Regions from separate parts of the Saccharicrinis fermentans DSM 9555 genome, predicted to be linked through region 1. Evidence: riboswitches for the same ligand, from Rfam matches in the RefSeq annotation. Region 1 holds a riboswitch; each other region holds the start of a gene.
What was found. A riboswitch is a leader RNA that binds a small molecule or an ion and turns the genes downstream of it on or off. The one in region 1 is predicted to bind cobalamin.
Positions count from the first base shown of each region.

Region 2: it holds a riboswitch for cobalamin, as region 1 does, so the genes downstream of both, CYTFE_RS0121215 (TonB-dependent receptor) here and CYTFE_RS31750 (radical SAM protein) in region 1, are expected to answer to the same signal.
Region 3: it holds a riboswitch for cobalamin, as region 1 does, so the genes downstream of both, CYTFE_RS27530 (TonB-dependent receptor) here and CYTFE_RS31750 (radical SAM protein) in region 1, are expected to answer to the same signal.

Region 1 is NZ_KI912107.1:143,670-145,941, reverse strand. It holds gene CYTFE_RS24365 (sulfatase family protein) at 1-368, shown strand, start outside; gene CYTFE_RS31750 (radical SAM protein) at 787-1,095, opposite strand; gene nrdD (anaerobic ribonucleoside-triphosphate reductase) at 1,103-1,339, opposite strand; cobalamin riboswitch at 1,298-1,481, opposite strand; cobalamin riboswitch at 1,625-1,839, shown strand; gene CYTFE_RS0100715 (DUF6580 family putative transport protein) at 1,949-2,272, shown strand, end outside.
Region 2 is NZ_KI912107.1:5,145,246-5,147,517, reverse strand. It holds gene cbiD (cobalt-precorrin-5B (C(1))-methyltransferase CbiD) at 1-500, opposite strand, end outside; cobalamin riboswitch at 636-851, shown strand; gene CYTFE_RS0121215 (TonB-dependent receptor) at 991-2,272, shown strand, end outside.
Region 3 is NZ_KI912107.1:5,123,768-5,126,039, forward strand. It holds gene selD (selenide, water dikinase SelD) at 1-294, shown strand, start outside; gene CYTFE_RS0121130 (YwbE family protein) at 377-571, opposite strand; cobalamin riboswitch at 886-1,105, shown strand; gene CYTFE_RS27530 (TonB-dependent receptor) at 1,218-2,272, shown strand, end outside.

The sequences.
Region 1 (2,272 bases):
ATATTACAGATGTATTGCTTGGAAAAAAAGAAGACACTCGGAAGGCTTCTCTTGTAACTTGTATCCAACCATTTGGTCAATGGAGTAGAGCTAGAGGAGGAAAAGAATTTAGAGGTGTTATAACAAAAAAGTATACGTACGCCAAAGATTTATCTGGAGATTGGTTACTTTTTGATAATGTTTCAGATCCATACCAGCTAAAAAACTTAAAAGGAGATCCCGCTTTTGAATCTATCATTAAAAATTTAGAGGAAACTCTAACAGAGGAGCTTAAGCGTATGGACGATGAATTTTTAACAGGCTCTTCTTATGTTGAAAAATGGGAACATTCTATTGATTCAACAGGAACTGTACCTTATAAATGGTAATTTAGCTTTCAAATTTAAGAATAGATATAGCCCTACATACAATCGAATTCTAAGACTTAAACAAACATTTTTAAAGAATTAATTTCTAACTTTATTCTTGCCGAACAGCGACCGATGGTGATTATTATACCGAAGATTTCTTTGCATTAAGGTATGCTTTATTTAAGGCATACCTTTTCCTTTTACACAGGCATCGAACCTGTATAAAAGGAGCCGAACAACTCCTTTAATAAGCCTGAAAACCTAAGATTCTAACTGGTTCATTTCAATGAAAGAGTAAAAGACTAATTTGATTGATAGTCCTAAAAAACTGGAGTAGACCTTAGTTCACTTTTACTCTTTTCGGTTAATTCAAAACTAAGTTATTTTAATCTGATTGTCCAATACAAAGCTAAAGGAGTAGACTGCCGCTAGGCCATTAGCCTAGCGGGAGCCTTAAAAACAGGTTTAAATCTGCTGGCATTTTCGCTTTAATCCTTAATTGCTTAATCTTCTGAATGAAACTGGGTAACATACTATGTAACGTTGGCTCACCCCCAGTTACAACAACAGCATCAAGCATTTTGCTATTTTGGCTAATCCATTCCAAAATCACTTCTTCGCTTAACTCATTTGAATGGTCTTTTAGATCAGAATCTATTAATTGAGGATTGTGACAATAATTACAACTAAAATTGCAGCCACAAGTAAATATTACTGCCGATATATTACCTGGGTAATCTATCAAGCTTTGTTTATGGAAGCTTATAGTTTGCTGTCACTTTTTTAATTAACTGCTTTACCGAACTTGTTGGCAGTTGGCTTTCGCCTAAGGAAGTATGAAAAACAGTACCTCCGGTATATTTGGTTTGCAATGAATATTGAATACGTAAAGCCTCAAATAAATCATCAGTATAATTTACAGGCAATTGGGTTGAATTTGTATAGTATGGTTGACCTCCTTTTGGGTAAGTTTGCTCATTAGCTACAATTATATCGGGACAATGACTTTTTTGATTACCAAAACGTAAATAGACTTACAGCTGCGGGGACAGCTCCTGATTTTAACAAGATTCCCTTTTCATCCAAACACAAAAAAAAGATGTGTTAAGAAACCAATAAGTGACTGTGCAAGTTTACTTCAAAATAAAGAGTCTTCAATATTTTCGTTATCAATAGAAAAAAAATATCTAATACTCTAGCTCCCATTTCCTCTGGGTTACAGATTGTTTAAAACTATTTTTCATTTTTTTAGCTGAGAATCATTATTTGTAAAGTATATTTGTCGCATCATTGGTTTTCAAATTTCAATTTAACAATCAGTTTAATTGAAATAGAAATTAAAAGGGAATGTCGTGTAATTCGACAACAGTTCCCGCTGCTGTAATTCTCAAAACAGCTTTAGGTATTATTCCATTGCCCGCCAGTTGGCGGATGAGAAGGAACCTAAAGTGAGATAAGTCAGAAGACCTGCCAGTATAACATAGATTTTGCAGTCTGCGGAGAACAGATAGCTAATCAGAACGATGTTTCCTTGGCCTTCCTTTCTCATCGTATGCTGCAAAATCAAAACTTAATAGGTAACGAAAATTGCAGTAACGATGAAAAAACAAAAAATTGACATTCGTTTTGGGGTTCTTTCCCTTTTAGTATTATTTGCAGCTTTTAGCAGATTAATACCACATCCTCCAAATTTTGCACCCATAGCGGCTATGGCACTGTTTAGTTCAGCCTACTTTTCAAAAAAGCACATTGCACTTATTATCCCGGTTTTATCCATGTGGCTTAGCGATATAGTCATAAACAACACTATTTACGCTCAGTATTTCAATGGTTTCACCTTTTTCTATCCAGGATTTTATTGGACATACCTGGCTTTCATTATCATTGGTGAGCTTGGTTTCTTTCTTCTTAAACCAATTAAA
Region 2 (2,272 bases), 5.0 Mb from region 1:
GAAGGAATACCCGATGCCTTGGCTTTCTCCCTGCTCAAAGCCGTATCTAAGATCCTAAAATAAAGCCGCTTACTCTCTCCGACCGACTTAAAGCGTTCGATCGTCTGCACCCCCGTTAAGGCCAATATATTTTCATACGTACTATTCAATAAGGCATTATTCATCTCCTCATACGAATCAAAATACCGCAACAAGGGAGAAGCAAACGAAGAATACTGCCGCTCATAACGAATCACCTCTATCTGCCTAGCCGCAGCAACGCAACCTATGTTGTGATGCAATTCCTTCGCAAAGGGATGGGCAGCATCAATTATCAATCGAATATTGTTTTCTTCACAAAAAGTATTCAGAGCCTCCTGATTCATAGCTCCAAATATCCTTTTCCCTTTAATTTGTTGATGCACATCTGACTTTGTAGAATAAAAATATGCTTGTCCTATCTGATCAAACAGTTCTGCAACTATCATCCCTTCTGTTGTTCCTCCAAAAACCAATACCATAATCCTTTTCTTAAATTTTCACTGTTTTATCTAAGCCCTGAAAAGACAAAAGTAAAAATTCATAGATAATTAAAAACCCTCATGTTATCATAAAACTTATTTGCGCAATCTATTTACCTAAATAAATTTTTTATATATTTGTCGCAAAATAATGGTGATTATCTCTTCTACAGTTGAGATAAGAGAGGGAATCCGGTGAAAATCCGGAACAGTACCCGCTACTGTAAGTCCGGGTTTTAATTGCAACAACAATTAAAATCTTTTGTATCTACACCACTGTTCGACAAAAATCGAATGGGAAGGTTACAAAGAAGGACAAGTCAGGAAACCTGCCATTGCAATAACTTTTTATTTTAAGCTTCCGGGAAAAGAGGTTAAAATTGTTCTGTGTTTTATTTGTACACTTGCTTTTACGAGCTACTTTTCTGGTTGCATAGAACCGTTATCTATGTATAAAAACATACTGAGCGTTGTTACGTTATTCATATGCATGACAACATATGCACAAAATATTATCCTCGAGGGGAACGTAAGCTGTAGCGGCACCCAGGAGGTCTTACCCTTTGCCAATGTATATATCGACAGTCTGTATAACACAGCCACCATTACTAAAAAAGATGGCTCGTATAAACTTCACCCTTCTTCTACAGGAACATACAATTTGTGCGTTTCGCATATAGGATATGAAAAATTTTGCACCACGGTTCATGTGAATAAAGGCATCAACCATATTGACATCACCCTAAGCCCTTCCTCCTATAAGATGAACCCCATTGTTGTCACCGGAACGGGAACACAACATAGAGTAGATGATGTACCGGTACAAACGGAAATCATCACCCAGAAAGATATTCAGGAAATAGCAGGGCGAAATATGGAAGATATTATATCCGGCATCTCATCCTCGGTTGATTTCACATCCAGCTCCATGGGTACAAATATAAAAATTAACGGACTGGGCGCAGATTATGTACTCATCCTTCTAAATGGCAAAAGGCTCACTGGTGGAGTTGGAGGATATACCGACCTTAGTAGAATCAGCACAGATGATATTGAACAAATTGAAATTGTCAAAGGGGCATCTTCAACCCTATATGGATCCGATGCCATTGCCGGGGTAATCAATATCATTACAAAAAAAGAAAAGAAGAAAACTACCATCTCTAACAACACGCGAATGGGAGAGTATGGTGATTTCAAACAATTCAACGCCTTCTCCTACAACAAAGGAGCACTTTCTTCAAAAACAACGTTCTCCTATCAACAAATCGATGGTTGGCAGCTCAATAACATGAAATATAATCCATCTTGGGAAAGCAATCACAACCTACCTTTTTTAGTTCGCACATATGATAAACCAGTAAACAAATCACGTGGTTATACCATCACCCAAAATTTTGATTACCATTTTTCAAAAAAACTACAAATACATACGCACGCTTCTTGGTACGAAAAAACGCTTTACTTTCCATTTAAAGGACGAATGCATAACTATTATTACAACAATCAAAATGCAGCATTGGGTGTATACTATAAGTTAAAAAACAAAAACTATATGGAGCTGAATATTGATTATGGAAATTACTTGTATTACAACGAATATCCATACAAATATAATGAGACATACATCACAAATGACGATCTAATTAAGGTGACCTATTATCCTGGCGATCGTTTTAGAAATTCGGCACAAAGAATCATAAATGCACAGTTTAAAACTGTTGTACATATGAACTCAAAGAACAAATTAAGTATGGGTGCTGAACTGATGA
Region 3 (2,272 bases), 5.0 Mb from region 1:
TATATCAAGCATGAAAATATACCTCGATTTGATATGTTAGACGAATATATTGCGCAGGACTGTATCCCCGGAGGTACCCATCGAAATTGGGACAGCTTTGGAGATAAGATTAATTTGGCCGATTTGCGTTTGAAAAGTTTGCTTTGTGATCCACAAACAAGTGGTGGATTATTGATTGCCGTTGAGCCAGCGTCATGCAGAGATGTAGAGGAACTGCTTAAAAAATATGATGTGGAAGCCAAAAGCTTTGGAGAGTTGAAAGCTCAAGCAGAAAAATGGGTAGTGGTAAGCTAAGTTAACTTCGTGTTTTACCATATAAAAACTCCCGTTTAACTTTGGTTGAACGGGAGTTTGTATCTTTCAAAATAAGAAAGTATTAAAGCTTTATGAGCTTAACTCTTCCGACCTGACCGCTTTTTAATTTGCATTCAATTCCTTTCAGGTGAAAGGGTGCTTCATCAATAACATCCTGAACAACACCGTGTGTTAAATGTCCTGAGCGCTCATCTTGTTTCTGAAGAATCGCTACTTTTGTTCCCTTCTTAATGTTTTTTCTTTCTCTTCCGTCCATTAATCTGTCACTTATAAATATATAATCGTTATTCTATTTTGATGTGCTTTTATTAAAGTTAATTCGTCAAAGCGAAGTGCCTATTATAGTTGTGTTTTGTTGTGAAAAATGGCCTACAAATTTATTACAATAGTGTAATATAAGCAAATGTTAGTTCAGTGTTAAGCGTATTTTAACTTTTTTTTACCAATGGACAGGTGTAGTCTGAAAACAAAAGTTCTTTTGTTTTTTATTTAGTTAGCTCTTCAACCTTGGGTGTTCAGTAATCATTTATTATTAAGTCTCTGTTTATTGCAATAGTAAATTAATTACTTAATTTTGCGGCCGTAAATGGTTCTTTTAGTTGTATGAACATACAATTGGATTAAAAGGGAATGCAGTGAAAATCTGCAACAGTTCCCGCTGCTGTAAGTCCACCTCCGGTATTCCGGAAACAAGGGGTTTTTAAACTTCTGCCACTGTTTGTCATCAGATGAATGGGAAGGCATAAAAACCTGGACAAGTCAGAAGACCTGCCATTACTTAATATTTTAAACATTTTGCTTCCGGGAAAGAAGTTATTGTTTTGAGCAGTTTTTCATTGTTCTTACATTATTCTCTTGATTTACGGAATTGCAAAGTGAAGTTGTTATTTTAAACTTTTACTATGCAAAGGATTATTAATGTAGCTGTTATGCTATTGCTTACAGCATTTATTGCGCATGCGCAGGAGGCTGAGCTAAAAGGAGTGGTCATCCTCAAAAACAACCAGCAGCCCTTACCGGGTGCCAACGTTTATTTTTCTGGGACAACAACAGGTACGGCCACAAACAACAAAGGGGTGTATCAATTAAAGAAGTTAAAGCCAGGGGTCTATGACTTAAGTGTTTCATTTTCTGGATTTAAGAAGGTGAAAAAAAGTGTGTCTCTCCAGAAGGGGGAGAATGTTGTGAATATTGAAATGGTTGAGTCGGACCATAGCTTGGGCGAGATTGTGGTGACTGGTACAGGAACGGCTCATCATTTAAAAACGGCTCCTGTACCCACCGAACTTATTAGTAAAAAGGCTATTGCCAATGCAGGGGCATCTGATTTTAACGATTTGATGCTCAATATAAGCCCATCCTTCGAGTTTAACCCCGGAACAATGGGCTCTTTTATGTCAATCAATGGTTTAGGCAATGATTTTATATTGGTTTTGATTGATGGTAAACGTATGTACGGAGATATTGGAGGACAGAATGATTTGAGTCGCATTAACCCTGATGATGTTGAACGCATTGAAATATTAAAAGGGGCAGCTTCTTTGCTGTATGGCTCTGATGCCATTGCAGGGGTGATTAATATCATTACCAAAAAATCGAAGCAAAAACTGAATGTGTCCAATACCACCCGTATTCGTGATTATGCTACGATCCAACAAAGTAATACGGTTGATTTAAATTTTGGAAAAATATCGTGGAATGGAAATTTTAATCATAAAAGCAGTAATGGTTGGCAATTGAGTCCATACGAATTGGATGGAAATGACTTGGTGGAAACCGAGGCAAAGGCTCAAAATAAATATACAGATCATACCTTTAGTCAGGTGTTAACCTTTCGTGCCAGCGATAAATGGGAGGTGTATGCTGGTCATTCAGTTTACGAAAAAGATATGTTCAGACCACAGTCAGTGGGTAAGTATGGATATTACTTTGATGATAAGACCTTTGAAATGGGAGC